One region of the Thiocapsa sp. C2-2m genome, then DNA from elsewhere that is predicted to be linked to it. Evidence: predicted binding sites of a transcription regulator. Region 1 holds the regulator's gene; the other holds the start of a gene.

Region 1 (7,333 bases):
GGCGTCAAGCGCAACGGCACCGAGCATATTGGCAAAATAGGTCAACCGCCAATCCTCGGGGAGGTCGTCGGGATAGAAGTCGTCGTCGGGCGACGGATCCCATCCGGTTCTAACGGGGAGAATGCGGCTCATGTTCTCGAGGTCACTCCGATCGGATTATCTTCTATCTTGACGATGCCCTGTGGTGCAACGACGTACCGCGCCAAGCCACCTAGGCGGGGCGATCGCCCCGGGGGACAGCGGGGCGATCGTTGGTGTATTTTGCATCGCGCCATTGCCGATGCGCGAAGGGGCGCGATGGAGGACCTCGGACCAGCATGACAGATCCACGCAGACTCGGCAGCCTGCCGGCTCAACTCGCGCTTGGCGAATCGGCCAAGATCAAGGCGCTCGGGCGCGCCGTCGTGGAGACCGAGGCCGGCGCGGTCACCGCCTTGGCCGAGCGGATCGACGACGACTTCGTCGCCGCGTGCCGCTACCTGCTGGCCTGCGAGGGCCGCATCGTCGTCCTCGGGATGGGTAAGTCGGGCCACATCGGCGGCAAAATCGCGGCGACCCTGGCCAGCACCGGTAGCCCCGCCTTCTTCGTGCATCCGGGCGAGGCCAGCCATGGCGACCTCGGGATGATCACGCCCCGCGACGTGGTCCTGGCCCTGTCCAACTCTGGCGAAACGGCCGAGCTCTTGATGCTGCTGCCCTTGCTCAAACGGCTCGGCGTGCCCCTGATCAGTATGACCGGCAAGCCCAAATCAACCTTGGCGCGAGAGGGCGACGTCCATCTCGACGTGAGCGTCGCGAGCGAGGCCTGTCCGCTCGGCCTTGCCCCGACCTCAAGCACCACCGCAACCCTGGTGATGGGCGATGCCCTGGCCATCGCCCTGCTCGAGAGCCGCGGTTTCACCGCCGAGGACTTCGCCCGCTCCCATCCGGCCGGCAGTCTCGGACGGCGGCTGTTGCTGCATGTCGGCGAGGTCATGCACCGCGACGAGCAGTTGCCGTCGGTCCCTCTAGGCACGACCTTGCGCGCCACCCTGGAAGAGATGTCCCGCAAAGGCCTGGGCATGAGCGCCGTGGTCGACGACGACGGCCGCCTTGCCGGGATCTTCACCGACGGCGACCTGCGACGCGCGCTCGACCGCGGGATCGATGTCCATCGCACCGCCATCGACACCCTACTGACCCCCAACTGCATCACGATCCAGGCCGAGGCCCTTGCTGCCGAGGCCCTGCGCCTCATGGAGTCGCGGTCCATCAACGCGCTGCTGGTCATCGACGACGCCGGCCGACCCGTCGGCGCACTGAACATGCACGATCTACTGCGCGCAGGGGTCATGTGAGGAAGCCGCCAGCTTTCAGCTATCAGCTATCAGCTATCAGCCGTCAGCCGCCGGCCACCAGCCGTCAGCTACCGGCCGCCAGCCAAAGGTTGAAAGCTGATAGCTGATAGCTGATAGCTGATAGCTGATAGCTGATAGCTGATAGCTGATAGCTGATAGCTGGAGACTAGAAACCGGAGGCTCCCCCCGGCCCCCCGACTCGACACCCAAGAGGACTGACCCCATGCAAGACATCCTCGAACGCGCCGCCCGGATCCGCCTGGTCATCTTCGACGTCGACGGGGTGCTGACCGACGGCAGCCTCTATCTCGGCGACGACGGCCAAGAGTACAAGGCGTTCAACTCGCGTGACGGACACGGTATGGTGATGCTTCAGGAGAGCGGGGTGCAGATCGGGATCATCACGGGCCGGACCTCGCAGGTGGTGAGCATCCGCATGCAAAGTCTGGGCGTAGAGCACCTTTTCCAGGGCTGTCGCGACAAGCTTCCGGCCTACGAGACGCTCAAACGCGACCTGTCTCTCGACGACGAGGCCATCGCCTATGTCGGAGACGATCTGATGGATCTGCCGATCATGCGTCGGGTCGGGCTCGCCATCGCGGTCGCAGACGCGCACCATTTGGTGCGCGGCCACGCCCATCTCTGTACCCAAGCGCGCGGCGGTCGCGGGGCCGCGCGCGAGGTCTGCGAGCTCGTCATGGAGGCGCAGGGAACCTGGGCGCGGATCGTCTCCGGCACGCCATGAGCGGACGACTTCGGGTCAGCGACCTGCCGATCTGGTCCTCACGGCAGTGGATGCTCGCCGCCTTCTTCGTCGGCTCCGGACTGTTGGGATGGTGGCAGCTGCGCCCCGAACCCGAGCCGGCCGCACCCGAGGTCGAGCGTGCGCGGCTCCCGGATTATGTCGTTGCACGCTTCACCGCTGTCGAGACCGACGACACGGGCAAACCGAGCCGGCGCTTGATCGCCGAGGAGCTGCGCCAGTATGTCGAGGAGGATCTCTCGGAGCTGGATCGCCCGCGCATGACACTCTTTCAGCGTGAAGGCGAGACCGAAGCCGAGCCCTGGCGCGCACGCGCGAATAGCGGCCTGGTCCTCCCCGGCGGCGAAGAGGTCCGTCTCGAGGGCGCCGTGGAGCTTGAGCGCAAGGGTGACGCGAGTCGGCCCGCCACCCGGATGGAGACCGAGCTGATGCGCATCTGGCACAAACAGGCCTTCGCCGAAACCGATCGACCGGTCCAAGTCAACAGCGCGTTGGATCGGCTGACCGCGACCGGGATGCGCCTCTGGTACGACGAGCCCGTGCGTGCCCAGTTCGACGGACGCGCACATATCTTTATCGCACCCGAGCAGATCGAGGAGCCATGAGCGACAGAGGATTCTACGACCGTCAGCGCCGGGGCTCCGCCCTGGCCGCGACCCTGGCCTGCGTCATCACCCTCGCGTGCGCCACGGCGGCGGCGCTCGAGGACGATGCGAGCCAACCCATCCTGATCGAAGCAGACGATGTCGAGGTCCTGGAGGCGGAGAACACCAGTATTTATGTCGGCAATGTCCAAGTCGACCAGGGGAGCATGCGGCTTCTCGGCGATCATGTGACCGTTTACCATCGCGACGACCGCCGCCCGCGCTTTATTATCGCACTCGGCGCGCCGGCCAGCTTCAAACAGCTCCTCGACAACGACGAGGGCGAGGTCCTGGCCTTCGCCAGGCGCATGGAATACGACGCCGACAAGGACGAGCTCACCCTCATCGAGGACGCCTTGCTGATTCAGGGAGCCGACCGCGTCGCGAGCGAGCGCATCGTCTATGATCGCGCCCGCGCCCATTTCCGTGCGGGGGGCGGCGGACGGGTCAAGATCACCATCACGCCGGAGGAGGAATGAAACTGAACCGCGCCGGAGGCAATCACCGGGGTCGATGCGGGAGCGCATTTCGGATGCCGCCAATAGCCTCGGAGCCAGCGCGGTTCAGATGAACGACCTTGTTTCGGGTAGCCGGTCCAGCACGTTGCGCGCGGAGCATCTGAAGAAGAGCTATCGCGGCCGTCAAGTTTTACGCGATGTGAGCGTCGGCGTGGACGCCGGCGAGGTCGTGGGCCTGCTCGGACCGAACGGGGCGGGCAAGACCACCTGCTTCTATCTAATCGTCGGCCTCATTCCCGCGGACGAGGGCCGTATCGCGCTGAGCGGGCAGGACATCACCCTAAAACCCATGCATGCGCGCGCACGCGCCGGCCTGAGCTATCTGGCACAGGAACCCTCGGTGTTTCGCAAGCTCAGCGCGCGCGACAACATCCTCGCCATCCTGGAGGCGCGCGGCGACCTTTCTCGGGCTGATCGCAACCTGCGCTGCGAGCGCCTGCTCGAAGAGCTCGGGATCGCCCATGTCGGCGGATCGCTCGCGCTCAGCCTCTCGGGCGGGGAGCGACGGCGCCTCGAGATCGCACGCGCGCTCGCGGTCGACCCCCTGGTGATGCTGCTCGACGAGCCCTTCGCCGGGGTCGACCCTATCGCCGTCGGCGACATCAAGGCCATTGTCTCGCATCTGCGCGATCGCGGGATCGGCGTGCTGATCACCGATCACAACGTGCGCGAGACGCTCGATATCTGTGATCGAGGCTACATCATCAGCTCGGGGTGCGTCATCGCGGCGGGCACCCCGGCGCAGCTTCTGGCCGATCAGCAGGTCCGCGATGTCTACCTTGGCGCGGATTTTTCCATGTAGGGGCGAGCCCGCATGCGCATCGGCACGTGCATCGGTTGGCTGCTCTTTCCGAGATGTTGGGTGTAAGATGGGATCCTGCCACGGCTGATGACGCCTTCACCGGACTGAAACGGCTAGAATCGAGCAGCATGGGCCATGGCGGCCACCTGATCGAACACCTCGAGAAGCGCATCCGCGATCCATGAAGCAATCCATCCAGCTTCGGCTCGGCCAGCACCTGACCATGACGCCTCAGTTGCAGCAGGCGATCCGTCTGTTGCAGCTCTCGACCCTGGAGCTTCAGAAGGAGATTCAGGAGGCGCTGGATACCAACCTGATGTTGGAGGAAGGCGACGACGCGGACCGCTTCAACGCCGGCGAGGAGCAGCAGACGGGCACGATCCAAAGCGAAGATATCGAAACACCGCGGGGTTCGGTCGAGCAAGCCGTCGACCGCGAGATTCACGCCGAATCCAACGAGATGCCCGAGGAGCTGCCGGTCGACACGCTCTGGACCGATGTCTTCGATTCCTACTTGCCGAGCACGTCGCACGGCTCGGACGACGGTTCGGATTACGATCCCTTTGCCCAGCAGAGCCGCCCTCAGACACTGCTCGACCACCTCGCGTGGCAGCTCAACCTCTGCAGGCTGAGCGAGCGCGACAACATGATCGCCCAAGCGGTCATCGATTCGATCGACGCCGACGGCTATCTGCGCATCGATGTCGACGAGCTGCTCCTGACCATCGACCATCCCGAGATCAGTGCAGAGGAAGTGGAGGCGGTCGTTCACCGCATTCAGTCCTTCGACCCGCCGGGCGTGGGTGCCCGCAACCTTGCGGAATGTCTGCTGATCCAACTGAGTCAGCTGCCCCCCCAAACGCCATGTCGGAGCGCTGCGACGGCGATCTGCCGCGACGGGTTCGAGTATCTGGCCAAGCGCGACGTCGCCTCCCTGGTGCGTCAGTTGAAGGAACCCGAGGAGACCGTTGCCGGTGCGCTGACGTTGATCCGTCGGCTCAATCCGCGCCCCGGAAGCCTGATCGCCGGCACGCCGGCCCAGTATGTCGTCCCGGATATCTTCGTGCGCAAACGCGAGGGCCGATGGTCGGTCGAGCTAAATCCCGAGTCGATGCCTAAACTCAGAGTGAACGCCGACTATGCGCGCCTGATCCGGCGCGCCGATCAAAGCGCGGACGGCGTCACCTTGAAGAGCCATTTGCAGGAGGCACGCTGGTTCATCAAGAGCCTGGCCAGCCGCAACGACACGGTGCTGCGCGTCGGCGCGAAGATCGTCGAGATGCAGCAGGAATTCTTCGAGCACGGGGACGAGGCGATGAAGCCGATGGTTCTGCGCGATGTCGCCGAGGCATTGGAGCTGCACGAGTCGACCGTATCTCGAGTAACCACACAGAAATTCATGCATACGCCGCGGGGGAGCTTCGAGTTCAAGTATTTCTTTTCCTCGCACGTCAACACCGCTTCCGGCGGGGAATGCTCGTCGACCGCGATTCGCGCCCTGATCCGCAAGCTGATCGCCGCCGAGTCCGCGAAAAAGCCCATGAGCGACAGCAAGATCGCACAGGAGCTTGCCGATCAGGGGATCAACGTCGCGCGGCGAACTGTCGCCAAGTACCGCGAGGCCATGGGGGTTCCACCCTCGAACGAGCGCAAGCGCCTGGATTAACAGGCCGTTTGAACCATAAGGAGTCAACAGATGCAGATCAACCTGACGGGTCATCACATCGACGTCACCGACGCGCTGAAAGGCTACGTCGACACGAAGTTCGAGCGCCTTGCGCGGCACTTCGACCACGTCATCAACGCTCATGTCGTTCTGAGCGTTGAAAAGCTTGCCCAAAAGGCGGAGGCCACTCTGCATATCAACGGCAACAAAGTCTTTGCCGACTCTGTCCACGAGGACATGTATGCCGCGATCGACGGACTGATCGACAAACTCGATCGCCAAGTGCTGCGCCACAAGGAGAAGAAGAGCGATCATCGCGGCGCGAACCCGAAGATCAGCGAGGGCGAAGAGCCCGATCGGATCTGACGTACCCGAGACCTCCGAGGGGCGCTCCTGCCCGTCGAAGGCATTTAACGAACGGGATCCGGCACGGGGTCGGCAGACGCAATCGACGGCCCCGACCGGAGCATCCGAGGACAGACCCAATACGCGCCGCTTTTTTGGCGTTCCGGTCGTGACGGCACAGTTCAAGAATTTGTTTCTAGCCACTAACCACTAAACACTAACCACGATATTCAGGATCCATGAGCAGACACCTTCGCCCGCCATCGCCGTGCGGACAGCGATCCAGAAGCCAGCCGAAGTGCCGCTTACCAGCGGCGCACGGGAGCCGATACCGATGCTCAGCCCCGCACTGATCAACGAGGCCCGGATCGGTCAAGGGCTTGAGATTGCCAGCAAGAAGCGCTTGCTCGAGACCCTTGCCGAGCTGCTTGCCAACGACCACCCACGCTTGAGCACGGAGACTGTCTTCGAGCGCCTTCTCGAGCGGGAACGGCTCGGAAGCACCGGTCTAGGCCACGGCGTCGCCCTACCGCACGCGCGGGTCAAAGATGTCTCGCACGTCATCGGCGCTTTCGTGCAAACCACGCGTGGGGTGGATTACGACGCGGCCGACGGCGAGCCGGTCGATCTCGCCTTCGCGCTCTTGGTTCCGGAGACCGCGACCGAGGAGCACCTCCAACTGCTCGCCTATCTGGCGGGTCGCTTCAGCGAGTCCGCAACGCGGTCACGACTGCGCGATGCCGACTCGCCCGCGGTCATTCTGGACCTTCTGAAGGCCACCTAGCGGTCGAGACGGGCCGCCAGCGATGATCGACAGCCTGCAATCCCTGATCGACCAGACCGGACCCCGGCTCAAGCTGCGCTGGATCACGCCGGAGCCGGCGACCGCGCGCCCGCTGCGCGGCGACGATCCGGGACGCTCCCGGCAGTCGTTGATCGGCTCCCTGAACTGCATCCACCCCAATCGCCTGCAGGTCATCGGACACGCCGAGATCCTCTACCTGGCGGATCTGGGCCGGACCGCCTTCGGCGAGACCGTGGACAAGCTCTTCTCGGATCATCCGGCCGCCGTCATCTTCTCCGACGGCATTGATCCGGAGTTTGCCTTCCGCGAGGCCGCCGAGCGGACACACACGCCGCTGCTCGGCTCCTCCCTGGGCGACGAGGAGCTGATCAATCATCTGCGTTATTTCCTTACCCATGCGCTCGCCGAGCGCCGCACGGTGCACGGCGTCTTCATCGAGGTCTTGGGCATGGG
Region 2 (7,333 bases), on a different contig from region 1:
CCAGGGGATAGTCGCCGACGAAGTCCGCGACCTCGGCCATGACTTGGCTGGCCGGCGGTGCTTGGCGCACCATGGCGTTGCTGATCCCGGTGAGGTGCTCGATGAACGACGGGATGCGCAGACCGGCGTTCATCAGGCTCTGGTACTGATCCACGATGCACCCGTCGCGGATCAAGACGGCCGCGATCTCGGTCGCGCGATCGCCGTAGTCGGGCGACAGTCCAGTGGTCTCAAAGTCGATCACTACAACCGAATCCATCCCTCTTCGTCTCCTCGTTGCCGTTGAAGACCTTGCCGGTCAAAGATGCCGATCCGATCCGTGCCATGGTATGGCGAAGGCGTCTCGACCGACACGCGCGGATCCAATGGTGCACGACTGCCGTCCACGGATCCCAAACCCTGTCGCGAGCATAGCATTGTCGGTCTTACTCCACCCATGACGATCCCTGACCTCGGTCAAAGCCACCGATCGGCGCAGACTGCTCCCTGATCCACCATCCGACGGAGCCCGCCATGGCCATGCCATGAATCGAATCCAGTGGTTTGATGCCTCTTGTCCCCTACGCCATCCTCGGCGGTTCCTGATCCCTCTGCGGCGCGGCATCGGCCGCGCCCAACCATTCCAAACGGAGCCGCGGGCCCCGTTCTCTTTTGCAGCAACGGATCCGCGACCGTACCGCCGGGAGGTCAGTCGAACAGGCCGGCATCCTCGCGATGCTGCGCGCACAGCGCCTCGCCGAGGAAGGCCGGACTGTCGCAGACCGCGCAACGGGGGACTGACGAGCCGGTTGGTTGTGCCTCGCACGGCTCGGCACAACCTACGGTCTTCGAAGCGTGGAGCGCTCCGATGTGCTACTTGGCATAACGGTTTCCGGACTTCACCTCAGCGCAGGATCGGGCATCGCGCAGGCGCGCGGCGATCTCAAGGTTCAGGGTGAGGCGATCTTCCATCACGGGTGGCTCATGGCAGATAGGGGATCGACCCAAGCCGCAAGGCCTCTTCTTGACGGTCGCGAGGGGCCGTCCTGGCATCGAGGACGAAGCCGTTCACCCGGATCATCCTGGCCAGCGGGTTGTCGCCAAGCCGGCTGGGGAGTGTCCAATTGGGATCGCCTTGATGGGAATTGAGCCATTTAAGGATCGCGGTGGATTTCGCCGAGCCGGTGCTCTTGCTGACGCCGAAGGGTGAGCACAGCTCGTCGGCAGTCATGGTCGGGATCCGGCTTTTGTCGAACAGAAAATTGACTCGTCCAGCCGTCCAAAGCCAAACGCCAAATGAGATTGACGCATGTCGCTCTGGACGCGGTTTAGAGCCGATAGTCGTCCAGCGGATCCGGGCTGGTGCCGTCACCCCAAAGCCCCCAGCCGGCGGTTTCATCGTCCAGCACCCAGGCCACAACCTCCAAAGGATCCTCGCCGTCGGCGAGTTTCCGATCCTCCTCGCGAATCAATCCGAATCGGCCCCCGAGACCCTCCCCGGCGCGCAAGCGACGGGCGGTCTCGACGACCGACGAGACGCGACCAAGCCGATTTCCGAGTGCCCTGATCCGCTGCTGCCTCGCACGCAGGGTCTCGACCAGAAACCCGAGCAGCCGGGCCGAATCGCTCCAGCGTTCCCGCAACTCCGGCAGGGTGCGTTCGATGGCCTCCGGCGCCAGCTCGCCGTCACGAACCTGATACTCCACGAAGACGCCTTGGGCGAAGACAACGAAGAGCGTCAGGGTCCGCGCGTGCTCGGCATGCGTACCGTAAACCAGCGCGCCGCTCGCATCGAGCTTCAGGACGTCGAAGTAGACGCGGATCCCCGGCGGGACCCCGCCGATCCAGTCGCCCGGGTGGTAGTTGCCAAGGATGCAATCGAAGCGCTTGGTCTGGATTTCCAGATCCCGGCCATCCAGCTCGATATGGAGCGAATCGAACATGCCCATCGTTCTTCCTCCTCCCGGAGTCACGCCGGGTGACGATCAATGCGGAGCGAGGCGCTCGGCGCGCTCGGCCAAAGGACGGGGTCGTCGCAGTTCCGAGGGTCGGACTTCAGCCCTGCTGATTCGGCGGATCCAGATCTTCGGGCATCCGGGTCGGAGCCAAACGCTCACGCTCGACCCAGGCAGAGACCAGCTCGACGTGCTCGTTCTCTTCGGCGGCCATCTCGGCGGCCAGCACGCGGACCTGCGGCTGAGGTGAATCGGCGGCGACAAAGGCGTAGAAGTCCCGACCGCGGATCTCGTTGTACAGGGCCAGCTCGAAGGCTTGAAGCGGGGTCATCAGATAGGTGACATCGAAGTCGTCGCAATCGACCTCGGGGCTGCCGGGGCAGGCCCATTTGAAGGCCCAGGGGGCAATCTCGGGGAGCCGGATGCCCTCGGCGCGGGCGGTCACCTCGGAGGCATGGGCGGCGCTCATGTCGGCGAGGAGTCGGAAGACGGCGGCGACCGTGTGGTTGTGGTGCAGGGTCATGGTCTCGGCGAGCTGGCGGTAACGCTCGGCCGATTCGTGCTCGAGCTCGAGCGCATGCACCAGGAACTCGGCGACGGACTCGATACGCTGCGTTGATGGCGGGCTCGATGGCGTGCTCATAGCGCAAACTCCCGTTCCAGATCCGCGGGGGTCGCGGTCGGCTGGTTGTGCGGTTGCCAGACCGGGAGCCGCCGGACATAGAGCAGGCCGAGCGCCATGCCGTCGTCGGCCTGGATAAAGCGGGCGGCCTCGACCGGATCGTCGGTCGGCGCCATGGCGCTCGGATGGACCAGGTGCTTCCACTCCTTCTGCTCCGGGCGGAAGGTCTGGCAGGGACTCAAGACCTGCAGAAAGGCGAATCCTGGATGCTCGATCGCTTCCACCAGCAGCTTGGTCAGACCGTTGGGGTCACCCGCGAAGCCGCGGGCGATGAAGCTCGCGCCGGCCGCGAGCGCAATCGCCGCGGGCAGGAAGGGCCGCATGCCGGTGCCGTGCGGCGTGAGCTTGCTCTTGGCCCAATCCGGCTGGGTGGTCGGGGAGGCCTGACCCTTGGTCATGCCGTAGACCTCGTTGTCCATGACGATGTAGGTCAGGTCCATGTTGCGCCGACAGGCGTGCAGGAAGTGGTTGCCCCCGATCGAGAAGCCATCACCGTCGCCGCCGGCCACGATCACCGTCAGGTCCGGCCGGGCCGCCTTGAGCCCGGAGGCGATCGGCAGCGCGCGGCCGTGAATGCCGTGGAAGCCGTAGGCATCGACATAGGCCGGCAGTCGGGACGAGCAGCCGATGCCCGAGATCATGGCGACGCGCTCCTTGGCGAGCTTCAGATGTGCCAGGGCCTTGGTGACGGCGGAAAGCACCGCAAAGTGTCCGCAACCGGGACACCAGACGGGCGCGACGTCGGACTTGTAGTCTTTGGCTCGGAGGGTCGGGGCGATGCTTGCTGCGTCCATCTCAAATCTCCTCGCGCCCATCGCGATCGGTCAGCGCACGCATGATCTCGGCGGGGCGCAATGGCAAGGGGCCGGGTCGCGCATAGGACCGGGCGTGTCTCGGGAGCGCCTGCTGTGAATGGAGATAGGCGAAGCATTGTGCGGTCTGGTTTTGCTCCACGACCAGGATCGAACCGGCCGAGCCGATCGCCTCGAGCAACGCCTCGCGTTGCAGGGGCGCGAGCAGGCGCAGGGCGATCGCCCGTGTCGGGACACCGGACGCACGCAGACGCTCCGCGGCCTCGAAGACCGGCCCCGCAGAGGAACCCCAGGTCAGAAGCAGATGGTCGCCCTCGCCCCGGATCTCGGCCCAACCCGGTCCATAGTCGAAGCCGGTCAGCTTGCGCAGACGCTTGGCGAGCTGCTCGGCATGGTCGATCGCACGGCTCGAGGGCGCGCCGCCCGGGCCGTGCTCCAGGCCCTCGGCCGTATACATGCCGCCCGGCAGTCCGGGTAAGGCCATCGGCGAGACACCGTCCGACATCGGCCGATAACGCCGGTGATCGGGGTCGGCGTCCTGTGCGATCAGGCGATGCAGGTGCGCCCTCTCCCCTGCCCCGAACGCCCGCTCGCCCGGCGGGTCGATGATCGCGCGCGACTGGCCCAGCATCTGATCCGAGAGCACGATCGCGACCGTCTGCAGGTGCTCGGCCAGACCGACCGCCCATTCGACCGTGTCGATGCAATCGCGGATACCCAGGGCCGCCAGGACCAGATGCGGGGCGTCGCCGTGCAGGCCGTAGAGTGCAATGTTGAGGTCGGACTGCTCGGACTTGGTCGGGATGCCCGTCGAAGGACCGCCGCGCTGGACGTTGACGACCACCACCGGGGTCTCGCTCGCCACGGCCAGACCCAAGCCTTCGACCATCAGGCTGAGGCCTGGGCCGGAGGTTGCCGTGAGCGAGGGCACGCCGCCGAAGGAGCTGCCGATGATCATGTTGATCGAGGCCAGCTCGTCCTCGGCCTGGAGCAAGGAGCCGCCGAGCAGCTCCAAGCGGGGTGCGAGCCATTCCAGCACCTCGCTGGCCGGCGTGATGGGATAGGCGGCGACGAATCGCACCCCGCCGCGAACGGCGCCCAGCCCGGCGGCCTCGTTGCCGCTGATGTTCCAGCGCGCGACGGGCGGCGCGAACGCCGACGGCGGCACACTCGCCGTGTCGGCCGCCGCGTAACCCGAGCGGATGCAATCGAGCGACGGGGTCAGCACCCGGCCGCCCTTGCCGCCGAGCGTCGTCCGCGCGCCTGCTTCGAGTGCGTCCAGCGGCAGCCCGAGCATGGCACCGACCATGCCGAGCGCGACCATGTTCACGCGGCCTTCGGCTTGCGCATCGGCGAGCGCCTTCCAGGGCAGGCTGCGCACCTGCGCGCCCGAGCGGACGAGGATCTCGGGGATCGGCCCGGCCTGCCCGTCCGTAAGGATGAGACTGGCACGATCGAGCGGCAGCTCGTCGGCAAAGCGGGCGACGTTCTCCCAGTCCAGACCGACGAGCAAATCGAAGCGATCGCCCATGCACTCGATCGGCTGCGGCCCGAAGCGCAGCATGGCCGCGGACTCGCCGCCGCGAATCTGCGGACCGGCCGAGCGGCCGAGCAGACCGTAACAGCCGGCGCGCCCGACGGCGGCGAGCAGGATGAGCCCTGCCGTGACCGCCCCGCTGCCGCCTGAACCCGTGATGGCGAGGGTGGCGCCCCCGGCGAGGGTCGATCGTTCGGTCATCCGCACTCCGCTCGTTGAAATCGCACGGACTATTGGAACCGCAAAGACACGACGGGCGCAAAGGTTTTCGAGCACCGTTGTCTGTGCGACACAGCCACCTTGGTCAGGTATGTCGGAAACCCTCCAACACCGCGATTGATCACGCTCAAGTTACTGATCCAATGAATAAAAGTTACATGGCATGTTGCCTGCTTAAGGAATCTGCAACAACTTCGAGGAGCCGGGCATGGAACCGCAACAGGTCACAATCAACGACACCACCCTACGCGACGGCGAGCAATCCGCCGGCGTTGCCTTCTCGATCGATGAAAAACTCGCGATCGCGCGTGGTCTCGACGCGCTCGGCGTGCCCGAGCTCGAGGTCGGCATCCCGGCGATGGGCGAAGAGGAGCGCGAGTCGATCCGTGCCGTCGCCGCGCTCGGTCTCTCGGCACGTCTGATGGTTTGGACGCGGATGCGCCCCACGGACATCGCGCAATGCCGTGACCTGGGCGTCGACATGGTGGATCTGTCCATCCCGGTCTCCGACCAGCAGATCACCCACAAGCTCGGACGCGACCGCGCCTGGGTCATTGCGCAAATTCGACACCAGGTCGGGGTCGCACTGGACATGGGGCTTGAGGTCTGCGTCGGCGCCGAGGATGCCTCGCGCGCCGATCCGGAGCTGCTCTGGCTCGCTGCGGAGGCCGCTCAAGATGCCGGCGCCCGACGCTTCCGCTTTGCCGACACGGTCGGCCTGATGGATCCCTTCGCGGTCTACGAGCGCATGCGCGACCTGCGCGCCATCCTGGACATCGAGATCGAGATGCACGCCCACGACGACCTCGGGCTGGCGACCGCCAATACCCTGGCGGCGGTCCGCGGTGGCGCGACGCACCTCAATACCACCGTCCACGGACTCGGCGAGCGAGCCGGCAACGCCGCACTGGAAGAGGTGGTGATGGGGCTCAAGCACATCCACGGCATCGACAGCGGGATCGATCTACACACCTTTGCGGAGCTTTCCGGCCTGGTCGCACGGGCCTCCGGCAAGCCGGTCGCCTGGCACAAGAGCCTGGTCGGCGGCGGCGCCTTTACCCACGAGTCCGGGATCCATGTCGATGGTCTGTTGAAGGATCCAATGAACTATCAGGGCATCGATCCGGCCGACGTCGGGCGCCGGCATCACCTGGTGCTCGGTAAACATTCCGGGCGACACGCGATTCGCCAAGCCTACGCCGACCTGCTGTGCTGCGATCTGGATCTCGATGAGGTCGACCGGCTTCTTCCCTTGGTCCGGCGCTTCGCGACCCACAGCAAGCGACCGCCCGAAGCGCCGGAGCTGATCGGCTTCCTCGCCGAGATCGGCAATCCCCGGGCCGTCCGGGTCCAATAAGATCGGAAGGAGACGCGCGATGGACCTCTTGGATTTCGACGGCGAGCCCATGTACTTCGACGAGCCTGTCTCGCCGGAGGTGGAGCGGCTCCTCGACGAGGCGGCCGAGGGTTACGGCGACGACACCGCCGAGGATCGCCTGCTGCTCGCCTATTTTCTCCAGCCCGAGCACCTGACGGTCTTGGTCGCGCTCTATCGCTACTTCTACTACCGACACAGATATCGCGAGGCACTGATCACGGCCGATCGTGCGATCGCGCTCACCGCGGCCCGCCTCGACCTGCCGACCGACTGGAATGACTTGCGCGAGGCCGATCTCGGGCAGTCCGTCCTCATCTCGATGAGCCTGACTCGATTCCTGCTGTTGGCGCTGAAGGGCTCGGGATACCTCCTGTTTCGCCTTGGCGATGCCGCGGGCGCACTGAAACGCTTTGAGAAGATCGCCGAGGTCGACACCAGCGATCGGCTCGGCATTGGCGAGCTGCATGCAATGGCACGTTCCGCGGTAACCCGATCCGCACTCGAGGACGCGGGAGGGAATGTGCGGTACTTCAAGGGCTAAACCGCGTCCCGTGCGCCCGGGGATGTCGCGCTTAAAGGCACCGCCGGGTGCAACCCAACAGGCTCGTGTTGGACGCGGTTTAGGACGAATTCCGGAAACCGAAATGCGAATGGAATCTTGCGTAAATCGCCTAGGAGTCCGGAATTCTTTAGAGACTTAAACCGTGTCGACGCTATGCTCGTTGACGCGCGAAAGGCACAGGCCAAGCCTGAATCACCGTATATCACTCA

The links. Region 1 encodes sigma-54, which starts transcription at its own class of promoters, with help from an activator protein. Its sites were predicted from a motif close to TGGCANGNTNCNTGCTT; they were not measured.
Region 2: nifV (homocitrate synthase) is a predicted target of sigma-54. The motif match lies at 5,344-5,360, and genes of this name have one in related genera.

What each region holds. Positions count from the first base shown of each region.
Region 1 covers NZ_JBBWVD010000012.1:55,508-62,840, reverse strand. Annotated here, with positions in the region: gene AADX97_RS11150 (hypothetical protein) at 1-132, opposite strand, end outside; gene AADX97_RS11145 (KpsF/GutQ family sugar-phosphate isomerase) at 318-1,337, shown strand; gene kdsC (3-deoxy-manno-octulosonate-8-phosphatase KdsC) at 1,561-2,082, shown strand; gene lptC (LPS export ABC transporter periplasmic protein LptC) at 2,079-2,705, shown strand; gene lptA (lipopolysaccharide transport periplasmic protein LptA) at 2,702-3,223, shown strand; gene lptB (LPS export ABC transporter ATP-binding protein) at 3,312-4,064, shown strand; gene AADX97_RS11120 (RNA polymerase factor sigma-54) at 4,246-5,730, shown strand; gene hpf (ribosome hibernation-promoting factor, HPF/YfiA family) at 5,761-6,096, shown strand; gene AADX97_RS11110 (PTS sugar transporter subunit IIA) at 6,410-6,859, shown strand; gene hprK (HPr(Ser) kinase/phosphatase) at 6,882-7,333, shown strand, end outside.
Region 2 covers NZ_JBBWVD010000047.1:9,663-16,995, forward strand. Annotated here, with positions in the region: gene AADX97_RS25345 (PolC-type DNA polymerase III) at 1-259, opposite strand, end outside; gene AADX97_RS25350 (DUF6398 domain-containing protein) at 962-1,378, opposite strand; gene AADX97_RS25355 (hypothetical protein) at 1,308-1,928, opposite strand; gene AADX97_RS25360 (ferritin family protein) at 2,035-2,577, opposite strand; gene AADX97_RS25365 (2-oxoacid:ferredoxin oxidoreductase subunit beta) at 2,574-3,410, opposite strand; gene AADX97_RS25370 (2-oxoacid:acceptor oxidoreductase subunit alpha) at 3,412-5,166, opposite strand; gene nifV (homocitrate synthase) at 5,393-6,541, shown strand; gene AADX97_RS25380 (hypothetical protein) at 6,561-7,103, shown strand.